One region of the Sphingomonas sp. BGYR3 genome, then DNA from elsewhere that is predicted to be linked to it. Evidence: predicted binding sites of a transcription regulator. Region 1 holds the regulator's gene; each other region holds the start of a gene.

Region 1 (7,898 bases):
CCCAGTCCCTGAGCCGTCCATAACAGGCCAAGCAGGAACAGGACCGCCCCCAATACGGCAAAGACGGTCCTGATCCGCATCCTGTCCGTGCCCTTCTTATCGCTGGTTCAGCGGAACATAGTCGCGCTGCGTCGGGCCGGTATACAGCTGACGCGGGCGGCCGATCTTCTGATCCGGATCGGCGATCATCTCGTTCCACTGCGCCACCCAGCCCACGGTGCGGGCCAGCGCGAACAGCGCGGTGAACATCGTGGTCGGGAACCCGATGGCCGACAGGATCACGCCGGAATAGAAATCGACGTTCGGGAACAGCTTCTTTTCGATGAAATAATCATCGTTCAGCGCCATTTCCTCAAGCTGCAGCGCAACTTCGAACACGGGGTCATCGACGTTCAGCGCCTCGAACACTTCCCGCACCGTCTTTTGCATCACGGTCGCGCGCGGGTCGTAATTCTTGTACACGCGGTGGCCAAAGCCCATCAGCCGGAACGGGTCGTCCTTGTTCTTTGCCCGGGCGATATATTCGGGAATCCGGTCGGGCCGGCCGATTTCGCGCAGCATGTTGAGCGCCGCTTCGTTCGCGCCGCCATGGGCGGGGCCCCACAGGCATGCAATGCCCGCCGCGATGCAGGCGAACGGGTTGGCGCCCGACGAACCGGCCAGCCGGACGGTGGAGGTCGACGCGTTCTGTTCGTGATCGGCGTGCAGGATGAAGATGCGGTCCAGCGCCTTTTCGACGACCGGGTTCACCACATATTCCTCGGCCGGGACGCCGAACGTCATCTGCAGGAAGTTGCCGGTGTAGGACAGCTCGTTCTTGGGATACATGAACGGCTGACCGACCGAATATTTGTACGCCATCGCCGCGATCGTCGGCATCTTGGCGATCAGCCGGTGGCTGGCGATCAGCCGGTGCTTCGGATCGGTGATGTCGGTCGAATCGTGATAAAAGGCGCTGAGGGCACCCACGACGCCGCACATGATCGCCATCGGGTGCGCATCGCGGCGGAACCCGCGGTAAAAGGTCGCCAGCTGTTCGTGCAGCATGGTGTGACGGCTGATCGTATAGACGAACTTGTCCAGTTCGCCCTGATCCGGAAGCTCGCCGTTCAGCAGCAGATAGGCGGTTTCCATGAAGCTGGACTGTTCCGCAAGCTGACCGATCGGATAGCCGCGATGCAGCAGCACGCCCTCGTCGCCATCGATATAGGTCAGCGTGGATTCGCAGCTGGCCGTCGAGGTGAAGCCGGGGTCATAGGTGAACATGCCCGTCTGGGCATAAAGCTTGCGGATGTCGACGACCTGCGGGCCAACCGTGCCCGACATCACCGGATATTCGACATCCTTGGTCGGTGTCTGCAGCTTTGCGGTATCCGTCATCGCATTTCCTTTCCGTTGTTCATTTGGCCGCTTGCGCAGCCTGATCGGCGATCCGGCCCAGGCTTTCCTCGCGTCCCAGCACCGCCAGAACGTCGAAGATGCCCGGCGAGGTCCGCCGGCCGGTCAATGCCGCGCGCAATGGCTGTGCCACCGCGCCCAGCTTGACCCCCATGTCTTCCGCCACGCGGCGCACCGCCTGGTCCAGGGGTTCGGCCGACCAGTCCGCTTCGGCAGCCAGCGCATCATGCACCCGGGCCAAGATCGATCGTGATTCGCCCTCAAGCAGGGGTTTTGCATCCGCGTCAATCGCTAGCGGGCGAGTGCGAAATAGAAACTGCGCCCCATCGGCCAGATCGTTGAGATTGGCGGCCCGCGGTTTCAGGAACGGCATGGTGCGCAGCAACAAGTCGCGCTGCGTATCGTTCAGGGGCATGGCGATGCGCGCCGCGACCAGATCGGTCAGCCGCGCATCGTCCGCCTCGCGCAGATAATGACCGTTCAGGTTCTCCAGCTTCTTCAGGTCGAACCGCGATGGTGAGCGGCCGACGCCCGCCAGGTCGAACACCTCTGTCGCCCGTTCCCGGCTGATGATCTCTTCATCGCCATGCCCCCAGCCGAGCCGCAGCAGATAGTTGGACAGCGCCTCCGGCAGCACGCCCAGCTCGTCGCGATAGGCCTCTACGCCCAGCGCGCCGTGCCGCTTGGACAGCTTTGCCCCGTCCGACCCGTGGATCAGCGGGACATGGGCATAGACCGGTTCCGGCCAGTCCATGGCGCGAACCAGCGCGAGCTGACGGAATGCGTTGTTCAAATGATCGTCGCCGCGAATGACATGAGTGACGCCCATGTCGTGATCGTCGACCACCACCGCAAGCATATAGGTGGGCGTACCGTCGGACCGCAGCAGCACAAAATCATCGATCTCGGCATTCTGCACTGTCACCGGGCCCTGTACCTGATCCTCGATCGTCACGGCGCCCTCGCGCGGGGCTTTCAGCCGGATGACCGGCGCGCGGTCAGTGGGGCCAGTCGCCGGATCGGCGTCACGCCAGGGGCTATCGACGCGAAACGGCCGCTTTTCCGCCTGAGCGCGGACACGCATTTCGGCCAGCTCGTCCTGGGTCAGCCAGCAGCGATAGGCATGACCGCGTTCCAGCAGTTCATGCGCCACGGCGGCATGGCGATCGGCCCGGGCGAACTGGAACACGGCGTCGCCGTCCCAGTCCAGGCCCAGCCAGCGCATCCCGTCAAGGATCGCGTCAATCGCCGGCTGAGTCGATCGAGCCCGGTCGGTATCCTCGATCCGCAGCAGGAATTGCCCGCCGTAATGCCGGGCATACAGCCAGTTGAACAGCGCCGTGCGAGCGCCGCCGATATGCAGGAACCCCGTCGGCGACGGGGCGAAACGGGTGACGACGGGGCGTGTGCCCGCGCCGCCGGATTTGCTGCCGGATTCCATGGTTGCGCTCAACCGCGCTTGCTCCCAGACACTGTGTTTTCGATGGCCAGATCAGCCTTTGCCGCCCCTAGCATGGCGATCCGGCCACGACAAATCCGGGCCGCGATCGGTGCTGCATTCGATTGGCTGGAACGCCGGCTGGAGGCGGAGCGGGGCCAGTTGCCCCTGTGGATTCCCGTCGCCCTGGGGCTGGGCATCGCTGCCTGGTTCCTTTTGCCGGGGCCTGCTGCGTGGCTGGCCGCGGCGGCGGGGGGTGGGGCGGTCGCGCTGATCGGGATGGGTATCGGCATCGGCCGCCGGGCAGGGGCCGCGCTGTTTGGCCTGGGCCTGCTTGTCGCCATCGGCATCGCCTTTGCCTGGGTGCGGGCGGAGCGGGTCGCGCATCCGGTGCTGGAACGACCCGTAACCACCAGCTTTGTCGCCCGAATCGAGCGGGTGGAGCCCTTGCCGGCGCGCGATCTCGTCCGGCTGCGCCTGGCCCCTGTCGATGCGGTCGGTCTGCCGACACTGGTGCGGGTGAATGTTCGGGCCGTCGATGTGCCGCCCGGTGCTGGCACCGGCGCCGAAATCCGGCTGCGCGCCCGGTTGATGCCACCTGCATCGCCGGCCCTGCCCGGTGCCTATGACTATGCCCGCGCCGCATGGTTCGATGGCATCGGCGCGACCGGGCGCGCCCTTGGCCTGGTTGAGGTCATTCATGCGGCCCAGGGCAGCGGTGCGGGGGTCCGCAACCAGCTGTCGGCGCATATCCAGTCGCGGATCGGCGGCGGGGCCGGGGCGATCGCGGCGACGCTGGCCACCGGGGATCGCGGCGGCATCGATGACGCGGATGCAGAGGCGATGCGCCGGTCTGGCCTTGCCCATTTGCTGTCGATCAGCGGCCTGCACGTCACGGCGGTGGTAGGAGCCGCGATCCTGGCCGCCATGCGGATCCTGGCCTTGTTTCCGGCACTCGCCCTGCGGGTCCGGGTGCCGTTGATCGCTGCGGGGTTCGGGGCGGCGGCTGCGCTTGGCTATACCTGGCTGGCAGGCGCAGAGGTGCCGACGGTTCGGTCGTGCATCGCCGGGCTGCTGATCCTTGCCGCGATGCTGCTGGGGCGGGAGGCGATTACGCTGCGGCTGGTCGCCACGGGTGCGTTCGTCGTCCTGCTGCTGTGGCCGGAAAGCCTGGCCGGCCCCAGTTTCCAGCTCAGCTTTGCCGCCGTTACCGCGATCATCGCGCTGCACAGCCATCCGGTGGTGCAGGGCTGGTTCGAACGGCGGGACGAGGGGCGGCTTGCCCGGCTGGGCCGGGCGCTTGCCTCGCTGCTGCTGACGGGGTTGGTGGTGGAGGCGGTGTTGACGCCGATTGCGCTGTTCCATTTCCACAAGTCCGGCGTGTACGGCGCGATTGCCAATCTTGTCGCCATCCCGCTGACCACGTTTATCATCATGCCGGCCGAGGCGGCGGCGCTGCTGCTGGATGCGGTGGGGCTGGGCGCGCCGCTATGGTGGGTGACGGGGCAGGCCATCGACCTGATCCTGGCGATTGCCCATTGGACGGCGGACGCACCCGGATCGGTCCGGATGCTGCCCGCGATGCCGGGATGGGCGTTTGCCGCGATGCTGGGCGGGGGGCTGTGGATCGCCCTGTGGCGGACGCGATGGCGGCGATGGGGCGCGGTGCCCATTGTTATCGGTGCGCTGGGCGCGCTGTCCGTGCCGCCGCCCGACCTGCTGGTCACCGGCGATGGCCGCCATGTCGCCATCCGGGCCGGGGAGGGGCTGGCGCTGCTGCGCGACCGGGCGGGGGACTATACCCGGTCGATGCTGGGCGAGGCTGCGGGGGTGGATGGCGAGGCGCAGTCGCTGGACACCCTGCCCGATGCGCGGTGCAGCGCGGACCTGTGCCTGGCCGATGTCCGGGATGCCGATGGCCGCACCTGGCGGGTCTTTGCCACCCGCAGTGCCCATTTCGTCGAATGGACCGCGATGCGCGATGCGTGTGCCGTTGCCGATATCGTCATTGCCGACCGCCGGTTGCCGGCCGGATGCGTCCCGCGCTGGCTGCGCCTGGACCGGGCGACGCTGGCAGAGACCGGCGGCGTGGCCATCACCCTGGCCAGCGGAACGGTTCGCACCGTGCGCGGGCCGGGGGCGCACCCATGGTTGAACCCGCCGACGGTGATGCCGCCACGGCCGGTCCGCCCCGTGGCACCACCGCCCATGCCAGTTGGTCAGTAACGGCGGAGCAGCCCCGACAGTCGGCCCTGCACCTGCACCTGATCAGGGCGGTAGCGTTGCGGATCATAGCTGCGATTGGCGGGGTCCAGCCGGACCATTGCGCCTTCGCGCCGGAAATATTTGAGCGTTGCGTCATGCCCGTCGATCAGCGCGACCACGATTTCGCCATCGCGGGCCGATTCCGTTTTGCGGATCAGGGCATAATCGCCGTCGAGGATGCCCGCCTCGACCATCGAATCCCCGGACACTTCCAGCGCATAATGTTCGCCCGATCCGAGCAGCGCGGCGGGCACCGGCAGCATCTGCGATCCCTCCATCGCCTCGATCGGCACACCGGCGGCAATGCGGCCATGGAGCGGGATTTCGATGACGTCGTTGGCTGGTTCCGGCATCCGCTGCGTCGCGGAAGGTGGCGAAAGTGGTGCCACGTCACCGCGTTTTGCAGCCTTGCCCCGCTTTGCATCGACCCGTTCCGGCATCTTCAGCACTTCGAGCGCGCGGGCGCGATTGGGCAGGCGGCGAATGAACCCGCGCTCCACCAGCGCCTCGATCAGCCGGTGCACCCCAGATTTCGATTTGAGGTCGAGCGCCTCCTTCATCTCCTCGAACGAGGGGGAAATGCCGTCTTCGCCCAGGCGTTCGGCAATGAAGCACAGCAACTCATGCTGCTTTTTGGTGAGCATCCCCAATCCTCCGTTTCGGAACAGACTGGGAACGTATATGCTTTGTTCCGTATGGCGTCAAGCGATCACAAGGATATCCACAGGATCGCCCACAGCCGCCGCCGGGGCATGAGCGGGTCGGTGGATCAGGCAGGAGGCGCGCGCGAGCGTCAACAGCATCGAACTGTCCTGCACCGCCGCCGCGCTGACCCGCCCGTCGGGCAGGATCGCCGCGCGCAGGAAATCCGTGCGCTCGCCATTGGCGGGCAGGGGTTCGGCCAGGATCGCGGGGGTCAGCCGGGGCAGGGGGTCGACCGATCCGCCCAGTGCGGCGATGGCGGGTCGGACGAATAACATCGTCGTGGCGAACACCGAAACCGGATTGCCGGGCAGGCCGAGGACCAGCGCATCGCCGCGCCGCCCGGCCATCACCGGCTTGCCGGGGCGCAGTGCCACCCGCCAGAAATCAATGGACCATCCCGCCGCCGCCAGCGCGGGTCGCACCAGATCATGGTCGCCCACCGACGCCCCGCCGCTGGTGACGAGCAGGTCGGTATCGACGTCGGCAAAAGCGCGGGTAAGCGCGTCCAGATCGTCCGGTAGGATGCCAAGGTCGATCAGCTCGACCGGCAGATCGGCCAGCATCGCAGCCAGCATCAGCCGGTTCGTTTCCGGTATCTGTCCATCGCCAACCGGCGTGCCGGGCGGGCACAGTTCATCGCCGGTCGCCGCGACGGCAACCCGCACCGGGCGGCGGACCGTCAGCGTGCCATGCCCCGCCATCGCAGCCATGGCGAGCCGCGCCGGCGTCATCCGCTCCCCCGCCCGGATCAGGTCGGTTCCGGCCGCGAAATCAAGCCCGCGATGCCGGACGTTGCGGCCGGGCGCGGCCGGGCCAGCTCCGGTCAGGATCAGCCGGTCGCCGTCGCGCGCGGCCTCTTCCTGCACCAGCACACAGTCCGCGCCCGCCGGCATGACTGCGCCGGTAAAGATGCGCACCGCCTGTCCCGGCCCGACCGGCCCGGCATGGGGCCGCCCGGCGGCGCTTTCCCCGATGACCGTCCAGGGCCCGGGCAGGGCGGCGTGGGCGATGGCATAACCGTCCATCACCGACAGATCGCTGGCCGGTTGCGTGCGCAGCGCGGTTACCGGTTCGGCGGCCCAGCGTCCGGCGCAACCGGCGATGGGCAGCGCCTCTGCCGCCACCGGCACGGCCATGCCGATCAGCCGGGCCTGTGCATCGGCCAGCGGGAGGAGCGGAGGTGCCATCGGCCGGATGTGGCACGGGCATCGGCGCGGGGAAAGAGGGCGAGCGGGGAAACTGCACCATGCCTGCCACGCTGCCTTGTCTTGGCCGCATCTGCACCCTAACCCGACAGTCAGCCCTGCCGCCCCCCGGAAGTTTCTCGCGTGGTTTCACAGTCCATCGAACGCCCGACGTGGCGAACCCGGATCGGGGAACGGTTGCGCGGGCGGGGAGGCCCGTTTCTGCTTGCGCTGCTGGTCGAAGGGCTGATCGTGCTGGTGCTGATGACGCTGGCGCCCCGGCTGGTCCGGCGCGAACCGGTGGACATGGCGCTCAGCACCTTTGACGCCGCTGAAGTGTCGGAAAAGCCCCCCGCCGCCGCCAGCGCGCCCCGCCCCGCGGTCGCGCCGCCACCGCCATCGACCGAACAGCCCCGCGAACCCGACGACCGCCCGCCGCCCAGCCCCGTCACGCCGTCCGTCCAGCCAGCCCCGGTCGTCAAGAATTTTGCGCCCAAGGCCCCGTGGATCGAATTGTCGCGCGATCAGATGGCACAGGCCGATATCGGGCGCGCCCCGCCCCCCGGCCGCGCAGGCCCGCCCGCGCCGCGCGCGACCATGGGGCCGCCGGATACCGGATTTCCCGGCGATACCCCGCGCGTCGACGGCAGCGGCCCCAATGGCGAGCCGCTCTATGCCGCCGCCTGGTACCGCGAACCGTATGATTCCGAACTGGCGGGTTATCTGTCCAGCGCCGCCGGACCGGGATGGGGCATGATCATGTGCCGCACCGTACCCGATTATCGGGTGGAGGATTGCGAGATGGTCGGCGAAAGCCCCGGATCGCGCATGGGCCGGGCGGTGCTGGCCGCCGCCTGGCAATTCCGCGTCCGCCCGCCGCGCGTGGGCGGCAAGTCGAAATATGGCGA
Region 2 (7,898 bases), 290 kb from region 1:
GGTGCCGGTGGCGCAGATTCCGGCGACCGCGCTGCTCGCCCTGCCGCTGCGCGCGAACATTCCGGCGGCGGCGGCGACCACGTTCATCACCAACCCCTTCACCACGCCGCCCATCTGGGTTGCCGCCTATGTCGTCGGCAAATGGTTGCTGCGGCTGGATGAAAAGCTGCCCGGCAATCCGATCAGCGCGGGTGCCGCCGCCGCCAATCGCGGCTGGCTCGACTGGCTGTTCGTCGAAGCGGGACCGGCGACGCTGACCGGGCTTGTCCTGTTTTCCATCCTTGGCGCGATCATCGCCTATTTCGGCACGGCGCTCGGCTGGCGCTGGTGGATCGGCCGCAAATGGCGCCGGTCGCGCAGCACCGTGGCATCGGGCGTTCGAAACCAGCGTCCGACCGGTTGACCGGGCGTAACAGCGGACTAAGACAGCGCATCCTCATTCTTGTGTGAAGGAAGCGTCCATGCGGTTGTCCGCTCTCACCCTGTCTCTTCTTGCCAGCGCGACCATGATCGGTGCCTGCGCGCCCACAGCGACCACGACCCCGGCGGAAACCGCCTCGGCCCCGTCCGAAGCGCCTGCGGCAAAGGCACCGCCCACCTATGGCAGCTTCGGTTTCGACACGGCCGGCATGGACCGCAGCATCGCGCCGGGCGACAATTTCTACGCCTTTGCCAACGACGCCTGGTCAAAGGCGACGCCGATCCCGGCCGACAAGTCGAATTACGGCATGTTTACCGTGCTGGACGACCTGTCGAGCAAGCGGACGCGCGAAATCTTGGAAGCGACCAAGGGCGACGCGAACAGCAAGATCGGCACCGCCTATGCCTCGTACCTCGATACCGCGGCGATCAACGCGGCCGGCCTTGCGCCCATTCAGCCCTGGCTGGGCCAGATCAAGGCGCTGAAGGACAAGGCGGGCTATCCCGCGCTGGTGGCCGACGCGCAGAAGAACGGCGTCGGCGGTCCCTTCGGCGCCTATGTCAACAACGATGACAAGAACCCCAATGTCTATGCCGTGACGATGGTGCAGAGCGGCCTCGGCATGCCCGACCGCGACTATTACCTGTCGGCCGAACCGCGGCAGGTAAAGGTGCGCGAGGCGTATCTGGCCTATCTGACCAAGATGATGACGCTGGCGGGCGAACCCAATGCGGATGCGCGGGCCAAGGCGCTGCTCGATTTCGAAACGGCCATCGCAAAGGTCCACTGGACCCGGACCGAGAGCCGCGACGCGGAAAAAACCTATAACAAGCGCACGCTGGCCCAGCTGTCGCGCGAGGCACCGGGGTTCGATTTCGCCACCTATTTCAAGGGGCTGGGCGCCAATGTCGACAGCGTCATCGTGGCTCAGCCGAGCGCGGTCACCGGCATCGCCAAACTGATCGCCGCAACGCCGGTTTCGGTGCTGAAGGATCAGCTGCTGATCCGCTCGCTCAGCGGCTTTGCCGATGTGCTGCCGGAACAGTTCGACCGCGAACAGTTCGCCTTTTACGGCACCACCCTGTCCGGCACCCCGGAACAGGAACCGCGCTGGAAGCGTGCGGTCAACTTCACCACCGGCGCGCTGTCGGATGACGTCAGCAAGCTCTATGTCGCCAAATATTTCCCGCCGGAAACCAAGGCGGCGATGGACGAGCTGGTCCGCAACGTGACCGAGGCGATGGGCCGCCGCATCGATGCGCTGACCTGGATGGCACCGGAAACCAAGGCAAAGGCACGGGCGAAGCTCGCGTCCTTCACGCCAAAGATCGGCTATCCCGACCGCTGGCAGGATTATTCCGACCTGGAAATCCGCGCAGGCGACGCGCTGGGCAACAATCTGCGCGCCAATCAGTGGGCGCACCGCGACAATTTCAGCAAGCTGGGCCAGCCCATCCGCAAATGGGAATGGGGCATGACGCCGATGACGGTGAATGCCTATGCCAATCCGGTGATGAACGAGATCGTCTTCCCCGCCGCGATCCTTCAGCCGCCCTTCTTCGATCCCAACGCCGATCCGGCGGTGAACTATGGCGGCATCGGCGCGGTGATCGGCCATGAAATCAGCCATCACTTCGACGATCAGGGCCGCAAGTACGATCCCAATGGCGCGCTGACCGACTGGTGGACGGCCGAGGATGTGAAGCGGTTCGATGCGCTGACCGCGCAGCTGGTCAAGCAGTATGACGGCTATGAACCGCTGCCGGGCGTCAAGGTGAATGGCAGCCTGACCCTGGGCGAAAACATCGCCGATCTGGCCGGGCTGACCGTCGCATGGGATGCGTATCAGCATTCGCTGAACGGCAAGGCCGCGCCCGTGCTGGAAGGGTTCGGGCCGGAACAGCGTTTCTACCTTGGCTGGGCGCAGATCTGGCGGCGCAACTATCGCGAGGCGAACCTGCGTCAGCGGCTGCTGACCGATCCGCACTCGCCGTCGGAACAGCGCGGCTGGGTCGTGCGCAACCTTGATCCCTGGTATGCGGGCTTCAACCCGCAGCCGACGAACAAGCTGTATCTGGCGCCGGATCAGCGCGTCCGGATCTGGTAAGAACGGCGTTCCTGCGGCCGGGCGTTCTGATGCCCGGCCGCACTGTTTTGCGTGGCGCTTGACCGGGGCCCGGGGGGATCGGACAACCGGGGGATATCATGGCCAGTTCTCCCGTTCGCTCTGCCGATTCACTGCCCGCGCCGGCCGGTCCCGTACCGGCCGTGCTTGCTGCCGTCGCCGTTCTGGTGGCGGCGGGCCTCATCCTCTGGTTCGTGCGCGATCCGCGCTTTGCCGCCGGCTTTGCTGCGGTCGCCCTTGTTGCAGTTGCCTGTGCCGCCCTGATTGCCCGGCGCAGCGCCGCGCCGGTTTCGGATGCCGATGCGGTCGAACCGGACTGGGCGATGGCCCGTGCGCTGGCCGATGCGCTGGACGATCCGGCGGCCGTCACCGATCGCGCGGGCCGGCTGGTGTTCGTCAACGCCGCCTATGCCGAACGCTTTCCGGCATTGCCCGCACCCCCGCTGATGCCGATGAACGATCAGGACATTGCGAGCCTGACCATGGCGGCGCGCACGGCATGGACGGGCGGGTCGGGACAGGCCGATGACCTGATCCTCGACGGCCTGCCGGTCACGGCGCGGATCACGCGTGGCGGGGCACAGGGGCTGATCTGGCGCTTTACCCTGTCGGATGAGGCGACCCGGCTGTCGGCGCTGCCCGACCTTTTGTCCGGCGTGCTGGGCGACCGGCTGGGGCGGGCGGGGGTGATGGCCGTTCTGGTTCAGGGCGACGGGCGCATGGTCGCCGCATCCCGCGCGTTCCGCCAGCGCGCGCTGGGCGATGCGGCCGCGCCGGTTGCCGGGCGCGACATGACCCCCCTGATCGCGCCGGTCGATGACGATGTCAGCCGTTTTCGCCTGTCGCGAGAGGGGGAGGGGGGCGGTCTGCTGCGCTTCTTTCAGGTGCCGCTGGACGATGCCGATCATCCCGATGACGAAACCCCCATCCTGCTGGCGATGGTGGACGAGGAGGATCGCCCCGGCCCCGATTTCACCCATGCCGATGCCGGATCATGGCTGGAATCGATGATCGAACTGTTGCCGGGCGGCGTCGCGCTGCTCGACGAACAGGGGCGGCTGGCCTGCGTCAATCACGGCTTCTATCGCGCCACGCGCACGACCGCCGCCACGCGGCCAACCTGGCCCGGCGATCTGGTGGTGCGGGAGGACAAGGCCGCGCTTGCCGATGCCATCCACCGCGTTGCCCGGCCGGGGTCGCGGGCGACCGACCTGCCCGTGCGGATGCGCGATCGCCCCGATGAACCCGTATCGCTGCGCATTACCAGCCTGGGCACGATCGCGCGCGGCCGGGTGATGCTCGCGTTCAAGGATACGGGCGAGGAACAGGAACTGAAGCGTCAGGTGGCGCAGGCGATCAAGATGCAGGCGGTGGGTCAGCTCGCCGGCGGCGTCGCGCACGATTTCAACAATATCCTGACCGCAATCCTCGGGCATTGCGACCTCATGCTGATGCGCCACGATCCCGGTGACGGCGATCATGACGATATTCAGCAGATCCGGTCCAACGCCAATCGCGCCGCCAGCCTGACGCGTCAGCTGCTCGCCTTTTCGCGGCAACAGACGCTGCGGCCGCAGGTGCTTCAGCTGCCGGACGTGATTTCGGAGGTGTCGGCCCTGCTCAAACGGCTGCTGGGCGAAACCGTCGATCTGGTGGTTCAGCACGGGCGCGGCCTTGGCCCCGTGCGCGCCGATCCGGGTCAGCTGGAACAGGTGGTCGTCAATCTGGCGGTCAATGCGCGCGATGCCATGCTGGCCAAGCATCCCAATGGCGGCGGCGTGCTGCGCATCGAAACGCTGTCGGTGACGGCCGCCGATATCCGCAGGCGCGGCGACGGCGTGCTGCCAGAGGGCGATTACACCGCCCTGCGCGTGTCCGACACCGGGTCGGGCATCCCGCCGGAGATTCAGGCAAAGATCTTCGAGCCCTTTTTCACGACGAAGGAAACCGGCAAGGGCACGGGCCTCGGCCTGTCCACCGTCTATGGCATCGTCAAACAGTCGGGCGGCTATATCTTTGCCGATTCGGAACCGGGGCACGGATCGACCTTCACCATCTATCTGCCCGTCCACCGCGCCACGGCACCGACGGCCCGGCCCGTCCGCGGCCCGTCCGCGCCCGCCGCGCGGGCAGAGGGGGCCACTGCGCCGCCCGACCTGTGGGGCACCGGCACCATCCTGCTGGTCGAGGATGAGGACATGGTCCGCGCCGTCGCCGAACGCGCGCTGTCGCGTCAGGGCTATACCGTGCTGACCGCCGAAAATGGCGAGGTTGCGATGCAGATGCTGGGCGATGGCCTGCGCCCGGACCTGCTCATCACCGACGTCGTCATGCCGGTGATGGACGGCCCGACCCTGGTTGGCCATGTCCGGGAAGCGTTCCCCGCCATGCCCATCCTGTTCATGTCCGGATATGCCGAGGAACAGGCGCGCAAGCAGATCACGATCGACAATGTGGCATTTTTGCCAAAACCCTTTTCGGTCCAACAACTTGCACAAGCCGCGCGAGACGTTATGACGGCGCAATGAACGCTGGCGATGCGACGTCCGCGTCGATAGGATTGTTGCATGACCGTTTCGCCTGCCCGTATCCTTGTTGTTGAGGACGAGCCACTGATCGCCATGATGATCGAGGATTTTCTCGACCTGCTCGGCCACAGCATGGCCGGACAGGCGGACAGCGTCGATCAGGCGCTGGCCATGGTCGATGCGCGCGGGTTCGATGCGGCGATTGTCGACGTCAATCTGCGCGGCGGCGAACAGTCCTGGCCCGTGTCCGATGCGCTGGCGGCGGCGAACATCCCCTTTGCGCTGGCGACGGGCAGCGGCGGCGACGATATCCGTGCCGAACATCATGGCCGCCCGATCCTCGCCAAACCCTTTACACTGGATCAGGTCGAACGGACGCTGGCGCAGCTGATCGGCTGATCGCCGCTGGTTCCGGCCAATCCTTTGGCACGGGCGGGTTCATTTTCGTTCCCCACTTGTTCCCATGGAACAAATGCGATACATGACGTTCAATTCGATTGAACGCATGACGCATTTCTTCTAGCGACGGGGACGAACAATGGCCGCGAAACTGAAGGTGATCGACACCGATATGGCGACTTCCACGGATCGGCAAAAGGCGCTCGACGCCGCCCTGGCGCAGATTGACCGCGCGTTCGGCAAGGGCTCGGCGATGAAGCTGGGGCAAAAGGAAACGATGCAGGTGGAGGCGATCTCCACCGGCTCGCTCGGCCTCGATATCGCGCTTGGCGTCGGCGGCCTGCCGCGCGGCCGCGTGATCGAGGTGTATGGCCCGGAAAGCTCGGGCAAGACCACGCTTGCCCTGCATGTGATTGCTGAGGCGCAGAAGGCGGGCGGCACCGCTGCCTTCGTCGATGCCGAACACGCGCTCGATCCCGTCTATGCCAAGAAACTGGGCGTCAACATCGACGAACTGATCGTGTCTCAGCCGGATACCGGCGAACAGGCGCTGGAAATCACCGACACGCTGGTCCGGTCGAACGCGATCGACGTGCTGGTGGTCGATTCGGTCGCCGCGCTGGTGCCGCGTGCGGAAATCGAGGGTGAGATGGGCGACAGCCATGTCGGCCTTCAGGCCCGCCTGATGAGCCAGAGCCTGCGCAAGCTGACCGGTTCGATCAGCCGCTCGCGCTGCATGGTGATCTTCATCAATCAGCTGCGCATGAAAATCGGCGTGATGTACGGCAACCCGGAAACCACGACCGGCGGCAACGCGCTGAAATTCTACGCCTCGGTCCGGCTCGACATCCGCCGCACCGGCCAGATCAAGGACCGCGACGACATCATCGGCAACGCCACGCGGGTCAAGGTGGTGAAGAACAAGGTCGCTCCGCCGTTCAAGCAGGTCGAATTCGACATCATGTATGGCGAGGGCATCTCGAAGATCGGCGAGATCCTGGACCTGGGGGTCAAGGCCGGCCTGGTCGAAAAATCGGGTGCCTGGTTCAGCTATGACAGCGTCCGCATCGGTCAGGGCCGCGAAAACGCCAAGACCTTCCTCAAGGAAAATACCGAACTGTGCGCCAAGCTGGAAGCAGCGATCCGTGCGCGCACGGAAAAGGTGGCCGAGGAGATGATGACCGGCCCCGATGCCGAGGATGATGTCGACGACATGTAATCGCCTGCTGCTGCGGCAGGGATAAGGATCGGCGCGGCCCGGTGGAACGTCCACCGGGCCGCGCTCGTTTTGCGGTTCATCCCGTCCCGCCCCGCCGATTGACACCCGGCGGCGAAACCGGTCCAACATTGCTGCAACGGTCAGTCCGCACTGACCGCCGCTTCACGGAGCCACCGCCATGACCCTTCGCGTCCATCACCTCGAAAACTCCCGGTCGCAGCGCATCCTGTGGATGCTCGAGGAACTTGGCCTGCCCTATGAGGTGATCCGCTATCAGCGGGATAAGGTCACGATGCTCGCCCCGCCGGAGCTGAAGCGGGTTCATCCGCTCGGCAAGTCGCCGGTGATCGAGGATCATGGCCGCGTCGTTGCGGAAACCGGCGCGATCATCGACTATCTGGTCCATCATGCCGATGGCCGCCTTGGCCCGCCGTCGCACCGCGACGATGCCCTGCGCTGGACGTTTTTCATGCACTATGCCGAAGGGTCGCTGATGCCGCCGCTGCTGGTCAAGCTGGTGCTGTCCAAGGTGCCGTTGCTCGGCGGCATCGCGCAGAAAAAGCTTCAGCCGATGATCGACGTCCATCTCGATTATGTCGAGGCGGAACTTGCCAGCCGCCCGTGGTTCGCCGGCCAGTCCTTTACCGCCGCCGACATCATGATGAGCTTCCCGCTGGAGGCCGCCCGGTCCCGCGCCGGGCTGGACGGCCGCTACCCCGCGACCACCGCCTGGCTCGACACCATCCACGCCCGCCCCGCCTATCAGGCCGCGCTCGCCGCCGGCGGCCCCTATGCCTATGCGTGATCGCCGTTGGCACTTGGCCATCGCCGGCCTGGTCCTTGCCGGCCTGACCGGTTCATTCGCCGTGTCCCGATCGGATGCCCAGGTGGCGGCTCCCCCGTCCGATGACGGGCCGGATATCGTCGTCAACGGCGTCGCCGGGATCGTGGTCAACGGTCGCGTGCGGCGCTGCACGCCGCTGCGCGACGATCCGGCCAACGCCGTGGACGTGACCAGCGGATGGGACGGCTCCAGCCTGATGACGGTCGTCCCGGGCAAGTCGGGTGGCTTTGCCTTTGTCCCCAATGCCGAACAGATCACTGGCCCGGATTATTGGCAGCGCACCGGCATCGGGCTTCACCGCTATGTGTTCCGCTCGCCTGCCGACGGCGCGCCGATGTGCATCGGGGCACGCAATGGCGGCG
Region 3 (7,898 bases), 420 kb from region 1:
AACTTTCTTGCCATTAGACCCTCCCTGCTTCAGCAGGGTGCAAGGAAGCGGCTAGGAGTCAAGGCATTTTGTTTTTCGCAAACTGTGCAGCTTTATAATATCATGTCAGTTCTGCTCATTTTTAAACGACGGCGCCAGATACCGACCCGTAAAGCTCCCCGCCACCTTCACCACCGCCTCCGGCCCCTCGTCTACGTTCTCGGTTGCTCTCAAACTCTGCTCCCGACAGGCTGGTCCCCGCGTCGCTACCCCAACAACCCCTTCAAATACCGCCCGGTAAAGCTCGCCTCCACCTTCACCACCGCCTCCGGCGTGCCCGTCGCGACAATCTCCCCGCCCTTCACGCCGCCTTCCGGGCCGAGGTCGATGATCCAGTCCGCGGTCTTGATGACGTCGAGATTGTGTTCGATCACGACGACGCTGTTGCCCTGTTCGACCAGGGCGTGGAGCACCTCCAGCAGTTTTCGCACATCTTCGAAATGCAGGCCGGTGGTCGGTTCGTCGAGGATGTAGAGCGTCTGTCCGGTGGAGCGGCGGGCGAGTTCCTTTGACAGTTTCACGCGCTGTGCCTCGCCGCCGGACAGGGTTGTGGCCTGTTGCCCGACCTTGATATAGCCAAGGCCCACTTCGGCCAGCATGGCCATGCGTTCGCGGATCGGGGGCACGGCCTTGAAGAATTCCACCGCGTCCTCGACCGTCATGTCGAGCACGTCGGCGATGGACTTGCCCTTGAACTTTACCTCCAGCGTTTCGCGGTTGTACCGCTGGCCATGGCAGACGTCGCAGGTGACATAGACGTCGGGCAGGAAGTGCATCTCGATCTTGAGCACGCCGTCGCCCTGGCACGCCTCGCACCGGCCGCCCTTGACGTTGAAGCTGAACCGGCCGGGTTTGTAGCCGCGCGCCTGGCTTTCGGGCAGGCCGGCGAACCAGTCGCGGATATGGGTGAAGGCGCCGGTATAGGTGGCGGGGTTGGAGCGCGGCGTGCGGCCGATGGGCGACTGGTCGATGTCGATGACCTTGTCGAGATGCTCCAGCCCTGTGATCCTGTCGTGCCGGCCCATGGGCACGCGCGCGCCGTTCAGCGTGCGGGCGGCGGCGGCATAAAGGGTGTCGAGCGTGAAGCTGGACTTGCCGGAGCCGGAAACGCCGGTGATGCAGGTGAAGGTGCCGAGCGGCACGCTGGCCGTCACGCCCTTCAGGTTATTGGCGACGGCATTGTGGACGGTGAGTTTCTTGCCGTTGCCCTTGCGCCGCTTTTTCGGGACGTCGATGCCGCGCGTGCCGTTGAGATAGTCGGCAGTGACGCTGCCCGGCGTGGCGAGCAGTTCGGGCAGGGTGCCGTGCGCGACGATGGTGCCGCCATGGACGCCCGCGCCCGGCCCCATGTCGATGACATAATCGGCGGTGCGGATCGCATCCTCGTCATGTTCCACCACCAGCACGGTGTTGCCGAGATCGCGCAGGCGGCGCAGCGTGGCGAGCAGCATGTCGTTATCCCGCTGATGCAGGCCGATGCTGGGTTCGTCGAGGACATAGAGCACGCCGGACAGGCCGGAGCCGATCTGGCTGGCCAGGCGGATCCGCTGGGACTCGCCGCCGGACAGGGTGCCGCTGGTGCGATCGAGGTTGAGGTAATCCAGCCCGACATTGTTGAGGAAGCCGAGGCGTTCCAGGATTTCCTTGAGGATGGGGGCCGCGATCTGCCGCTGCTGATCGGTGAGGGCGTCGGGCAGCGACTGGAACCAGGCGAGCGCGTCGACCACCGACAGGCGAGTGGCGTGGGAAATCGGCTGCTGCGCGATCTTGACCGCCAGCGCCTCTGGCTTGAGGCGGGCGCCGTGGCACGTCTCGCACGGCTGAGCCGCCTGATATTTCGACAGCTCCTCGCGCATCCAGGCGCTTTCGGTTTGGAGGAGGCGGCGGTTGAGGTTGCCGATGACGCCCTCGAACGGCTTTTTCACGTCATAGGACTTGCGGCCGTCGATGAAGGTGAGCGTGACCGGCTTGCCCTCGGTGCCGTGGAGGATGATGAGCTGAACCTCTCCGGGCAGGTCCTGCCACGGGGTGTCGAGGCTGAACCCGAATTCGCGGGCGAGGCTGGCCAGCACCTGCATGTAATAGGGGCTGGGCGGGTTGGATTTGGCCCAGGGGACGATCGCGCCTTTCTTTAGGGAGAGCGCGCCGTTGGGGACGACGAGGTCGGCGTCGAATTCCTGCCGCTCGCCAAGGCCGTCGCACGCGGGGCAGGCGCCTTGCGGTGCGTTGAAGCTGAACAGGCGGGGTTCGATTTCCGCGATGGTGAAGCCGGAGACGGGGCAGGCGAATTTTTCGCTGAACACGATGCGGTTGGGCGGAATCCCTGCGCCCTTCATCGCGCCTGCGTCCGCGGCCTCATCCTCCCGGCCCGGCACGACGCCGTCGACCAGATCGACATAGGCCAGCCCCTCGGCCAGTTTCAGCGCGGTCTCGAAGCTTTCGGCCAGCCGCGTGGCGATGTCGTCACGCACGACCAGGCGGTCGACCACCACCTCGATATCGTGCTTGTACTTCTTGTCGAGCGCGGGCGCTTCCTCGATCGGATATTGCTCGCCATCGATGCGGACGCGGGTGAAGCCGGCGCGCTGCCATTCGGCCAGTTCCTTGCGATATTCGCCCTTTCGCCCGCGCACGACGGGGGCGAGGAGGAGGAGGCGCGTCCCCTCTGGCAAGGCCAGCACGCGGTCGACCATCTGGCTGACCGTCTGTGCCGCGATGGGCAGGCCGGTGGCGGGGGAATAAGGGATGCCGACCCGCGCCCAGAGGAGGCGCATATAGTCGTAGATCTCCGTCACCGTGGCAACGGTGGAGCGCGGGTTCCGCGATGTCGTTTTCTGCTCGATGCTGATCGCGGGGGACAGGCCCTCGATATGATCGACATCGGGCTTCTGCATCATCTCAAGGAACTGGCGCGCATAGGCGGACAGCGATTCCACATAGCGCCGCTGCCCCTCCGCATAGATGGTGTCGAAGGCGAGGCTGGACTTGCCGCTGCCCGACAGGCCGGTGATGACCGTGAGCGTGTCGCGCGGAATGTCGATGTCCACGCCCTTGAGATTATGCTCGCGCGCGCCGCGGACGGAAATATGGGAAAGGCTCATTCCGGCAGTTCTATCTTTGTTCTGGAGGGGAATCCAGTAGGCGAGATAGGGGGTGCAGGGGCGGGTTGCGAGGGGCAATGGATGTCTGTGCAGCGATGGGGCGTCATGATACCCACCCGACGTGCGTGTTGGCGTACAAGTGCATAAGGGGACGAGTGTGAAACGCAGGATGAGTGCCGCGGTGCTGGCTGTTTCGTGTCTGGCGAGTGGATCGGTTGCGTCCCAGACGCCCGGTAACGACGAACTGGTCGCCGCTCTGTCGAACTGCATGACGATGAAGACGTCGGGTCAGGATCGGCTGACCACTGCACGCTGGACCATCGTGGCACTCGCCCAGGCACCGCAGCTGCGCGATGCGGTGGTTGTCGATCCTGCCAAGAAGGACGCAGCGGACCGGGAAATGGCTGCCCTGTTTACCCGGCTGTTGACCAAGGACTGTGCTGCTCAATCGCGAAATCTGTTCAAGACAGGCGACAGGGCCGGTTTCGAGGCTGCTGGCCGGGTGCTGGGCGAGATTGCGATGCGGGAGTTGACGACCAATCCCGAGGCGAACGAGTCGATGATGGCTTTCGCCGCCTATATCAACGAAGCTGATTTCAAGGCGGTGGTCGAGTAACGAGCGTCCCGACGTTCGACCGCGTCATTGGCAGGCGCGTCCATCGGTGGGTCCGGTGCCAGTGGGCGCGCGATAAGCGAGCACTGTTCGGCGTGTCCCGGCGCGCATAGTCGCCGCCTACCCCCCGTCCCTTGGCCCATGTTGCCGGGGCGGGGTTTGGGGCGTATTCCGGCGCGGCGGCGGGTCTGGCTTTGGGAGCGAGTGACGATGTGTGATCGGGACATGGCGGCGCAGGGGCCGTTCGACTGGGCGATGAACCGGCGGCAGTTCGCGGCGCTGGGCGCGGGGGCGGCGATTGCGGCCTGTGCCCCGGTGGCGGGCGATGCCGGTTCGGCGCAGGCGGGCGGGTTGAGCGAGGGCATGGTTTCCTTTCCCACCGCCGACGGCACGCTGGATGCGTTTTTCGTCCGCCCGGCATCGGGGCGTCACGCAGCCGTCATCACCTGGCCCGACATTGCCGGCGTGCGCGAGGCGTTTCGCGTGATGGCGCGGCGGCTGGCGGCGCAGGGCCATGCCGTGCTGGTCATCAACCCCTATTACCGCGACGTGCCGAGCGACACGTTCAAGGATTTTGCCGGTTTTGCGGCCGGTGGCGGATTCCAGAAGGTCGGCCCGTGGCGCGGCAAGCTGACCCCGGAGGCAGTGATGCGCGATGCCAATGCGGCGATTGCATGGCTGGACAAGCAGCCATCGGTCGACACGCGGCGCGGCATCGGCAGCCATGGATATTGCATGGGCGGGCCGTTCACCGTGTTTACCGCCGCCGCGCAGCCCGGGCGGGTGAAGGCGGCGGTATCGCTGCACGGCGGTGGGCTTGTCCGCGCCGATGCGCCGATGAGCCCGCACAAGATCCTGGGCAAGACGGACGCCAGCTATCACATCGCCGTTGCGCAGAATGACGATGCCAAGGCACCGGGCGACAAGACGGCGTTCAAGGCCGCCGCCGATGCCGCCGGCCGTCCGGCGACGGTCGAGGTCTATGCCGCCGACCATGGCTGGACCGTGATCGACAGCCCGGCCTATAACCAGGCCGAGGCCGAGCGTGCCTGGTCGGTGATGAGCGGCCTGTTCAAGGCGCTGTAACCGCACCGCGCGCCGACAGGAGCGGGCCGGGGCGGCGGCAAGCGCCGTGCCCCCGGCATCCGTTCGTTACGCGTGCATCGCCGCAATGGCGCGTCACCGGAGAATGTGGTAAAGTTCCATAGGATTTGTCTATCACTATGATAGACAGTCCATGCTTGTATCAATGCCCCAGACTCACGATTACGCAGCTGCACAATTTTTCGGGGACAGGAATGGCGGATCAGGGTCAACGCGTCGGTGTTCGCGCCTTTCTGGGCTGGATCAGTCTGGTGATGGCACCGGACGGCGGGTTCGTGCGGCTGGCACTGGTTTATGGCATCGCGATCTCTCTTCTGTCGCTGGCGACGCCGATTTCGGTGCAGTTGCTGATCAATTCGGTGGCGAACATCGCGCTGCCCGCGCCGCTGTTCACCCTGTCGGCCATGCTGTTCCTGTTGCTGCTGATCGCGGGCGTGCTGATGGCGTTCCGGGTGCATCTGATGGCGTTGTTCGAGCGGCGGCTGTTCGCGCGGATCACGGCGGAAATCACGCTGCGCGCGGTGCACGCCCAGAACCCGTTTTTCGGGGATGAGCGGCGCGGCGACCTGTTCAACCGGTTCTTCGACATGATGACGGTGCAAAAGGCGATGCCCAGCCTGTTGATCGGCGGGTTCACCATCGTGTTGCAGGGGGCCGTGGGCCTGATCGTCACCAGTTTCTATCACCCGTTCTTTCTGGCGTTCAACATGGTGCTGGTGCTGGTCCTGTTCCTGATCTGGCAGGTCTGGGCATCGGGCGCGATCCGCACGGCGGTGGGCAAGAGCCACGCCAAGCACGGCGCGGCGCACTGGCTGGAAAGCGTGGGCGGATCCAACGGCTTCTACAAGTCGAGCCGGCACCTGGCGTTCGCCATGGACAAGTCGGAGGCGGTGACCGCCACCTATGTCGATGCGCACAAGCGGCATTTCCGGTATACCTTTGCGCAGACGCTGTGCCTGTTGTTCACCTGGGCCGCGGCCAGTGCGACGCTGCTGGCGCTGGGCGGGTGGCTGATCATCCAGAACCAGCTGTCGATCGGTCAGCTGGTGGCGGCCGAACTGATCCTGTCGGGCGTGTTCTATGGCATCGCGCAATTGGGTTTCTACCTGGAGTCGCTGTACGACCTGGCCGCGGGGCTGGAGGAGCTGGCGCTGTTCTGGGCCATTCCGCAGGAGCCGGAACAGCGGGGCACCGGGCGCGGCCCGGCCGATGGATCGATCCGCTTTCGGGGCGTGCAGCATCATGGCGTGACGCTGGATTTCGAAGTGGCGGCGGGCAAGCAGCTGGCGGTGGCGACGCCGCCGGGGCTGGACCGGACCATCGCGTTCCTGCTGCGCCGGCACGAAACGGCGGAGCGCGGCATCGTGACGGTCGGCGGCGCGGACATCGCATCGTTCGACATGTACCGCCTGCGCGCGGACATCCGCGTGCTGGACCGGCCGACCATCGTGGAAATGTCGATCCGCAACTACCTGACCCTGTCATCGGCGGAGGATGCGATGGGCATCATGGATGCGCTGGACATTGTCGGCCTGACCGAACGGATCGGCGCATTGCCCCATGGGCTGGACACGCATCTGTCCAGTTCGGGATGGCCGTTGTCGGTGGGCGAGACGATGGCGCTGAAGCTGGCCGCGGCGCTGCTGGCGCGGCCGCGCGTACTGATGCTGTCGCCGCTGCTCGACCTGTTGCCGGTTGCGCGGGTGGATGCGGTGCTGGCGCGGATGCGGGAATCGCAGACGACGGTGCTGCAATTCACTCGGCGGCCCGAGGGACTGGCCCGCGACGGGCATCTGTGGATCGGGCGGCGCGAACAGCTGCATTGCGAGGGCGAGGGCGAGCTGATCGCGCTGGCGCGTGGTGAGGGAGGCAGCCATGCCCTTTCGGCCTGAACATATCGTGCATTTCCGGACGCTGGAGCAGATCCGACCGCCGCGCGCGACCCGGGCGCTGGCGTGGATGATCGTGATCGGCATCACCATCGTCACCGTCGCGCTGTTCACCGTGCCATGGGTGCAGACCAGTGCGGGGTCGGGCCAGATCGGCGCGCTGAACCCCGATGACCGGTTGCAGGAGGTGACCGCGCTGGTCCCCGGGCGGGTCGAACGATGGTACGTGCAGGACGGCCAGCGGGTGAAGCGCGGCGATCCGATTGCGCGGATCGTGGACAATGACCCCGACCTGCTGGCCCGGCTGGCCGCAGAGCGGGCGCAGGTGCTGGCCGAGATTGCGGCGGCGGAACAGGCGATGGCGGTCGCGCAGCTGGACGTGAACCGGTCGCGCCAGCTGTTCAGCGAGGGGCTGGCCGCGCGGCGCGATTATGAAGCGACGCAGATCAAGGTGGCGGACCACCGGGCCAAGCTGGCCGAATCGCGCGCGAAGCTGAGCCGGGTGGACGTGACGCTGAACCGGCAGTCGGCGCAGCTGGTGCGGGCGCCGCGCGACGGGCGCATCCAGTCGATCAATGCGGCCGCCGGCGCGACGCTGGTGAGCCCCGGCGATCCGCTGGCGACGCTGGCACCGGAGGCGCCGGTGCGGGTTGTCGAGTTGATGGTGGACGGGCGCGACGTGGCACTGATCCGGCCCGGCCGGCCGGTGCGGCTGGCGTTCGAGGGATGGCCCGCGATCCAGTTCAGCGGATGGCCATCGATTGCGCAGGGGATGTTCGACGGCCGTGTGCGATCGGTTGACCCGTCGGCGCAGATCAACGGCCTGTTCCGCGTGCTGGTGGAACCGATGCCGGGCAAGCCCGCATGGCCTGACGACGATTTCGTGCGGCTCGGCGCCAAGGCGCGCGGGTGGATTCAGATGGAGACGGTGTCGCTGGGCTATGAGCTGTGGCGTCAGCTGAACGATTTCCCGCTGGAGTTCCGCCGCCCCGCCATCGAGGGCGAGAGCAAGGCGGGCGGCATGACGTCCGGCCCGGTGGAGAAGAAGAAATGATGCGCGGCGCGCTGGTCGCGACCCTGCTGGCGCTGACGCCGGGTGCCGTGTGGGCGCAGACCATGGATCCGGTTGCGCCGCCGCCGCCCGTGGCCGAG

What was found. The regulator LexA, encoded in region 1, represses DNA repair genes until DNA is damaged. The targets are predictions, from matches to a motif close to GTTCCNCNCTTGTTCT.
Region 2: the regulator LexA is predicted to act here: its motif matches at 5,521-5,536, upstream of recA (recombinase RecA).
Region 3: the regulator LexA is predicted to act here: its motif matches at 3,148-3,163, upstream of uvrA (excinuclease ABC subunit UvrA).

What each region holds. Positions count from the first base shown of each region.
Region 1 covers NZ_JANZNT010000001.1:975,860-983,757, reverse strand. The annotation lists gene NYR55_RS04470 (hypothetical protein) at 1-80, opposite strand, end outside; gene NYR55_RS04465 (citrate synthase) at 97-1,380, opposite strand; gene gltX (glutamate--tRNA ligase) at 1,400-2,839, opposite strand; gene NYR55_RS04455 (ComEC/Rec2 family competence protein) at 2,912-5,062, shown strand; gene lexA (transcriptional repressor LexA) at 5,056-5,745, opposite strand; gene NYR55_RS04445 (molybdopterin molybdotransferase MoeA) at 5,803-6,993, opposite strand; gene NYR55_RS04440 (hypothetical protein) at 7,135-7,898, shown strand, end outside.
Region 2 covers NZ_JANZNT010000001.1:690,327-698,224, reverse strand. The annotation lists gene NYR55_RS03230 (DUF2062 domain-containing protein) at 1-403, shown strand, start outside; gene NYR55_RS03225 (M13 family metallopeptidase) at 507-2,528, shown strand; gene NYR55_RS03220 (ATP-binding protein) at 2,627-5,074, shown strand; gene NYR55_RS03215 (response regulator) at 5,114-5,473, shown strand; gene recA (recombinase RecA) at 5,613-6,692, shown strand; gene NYR55_RS03205 (glutathione S-transferase) at 6,871-7,497, shown strand; gene NYR55_RS03200 (hypothetical protein) at 7,511-7,898, shown strand, end outside.
Region 3 covers NZ_JANZNT010000001.1:1,392,363-1,400,260, reverse strand. The annotation lists gene NYR55_RS06460 (DUF4747 family protein) at 1-14, opposite strand, end outside; gene uvrA (excinuclease ABC subunit UvrA) at 246-3,140, opposite strand; gene NYR55_RS06450 (hypothetical protein) at 3,298-3,756, shown strand; gene NYR55_RS06445 (dienelactone hydrolase family protein) at 3,964-4,839, shown strand; gene NYR55_RS06440 (ABC transporter transmembrane domain-containing protein) at 5,052-6,749, shown strand; gene NYR55_RS06435 (efflux RND transporter periplasmic adaptor subunit) at 6,733-7,800, shown strand; gene NYR55_RS06430 (TolC family protein) at 7,797-7,898, shown strand, end outside.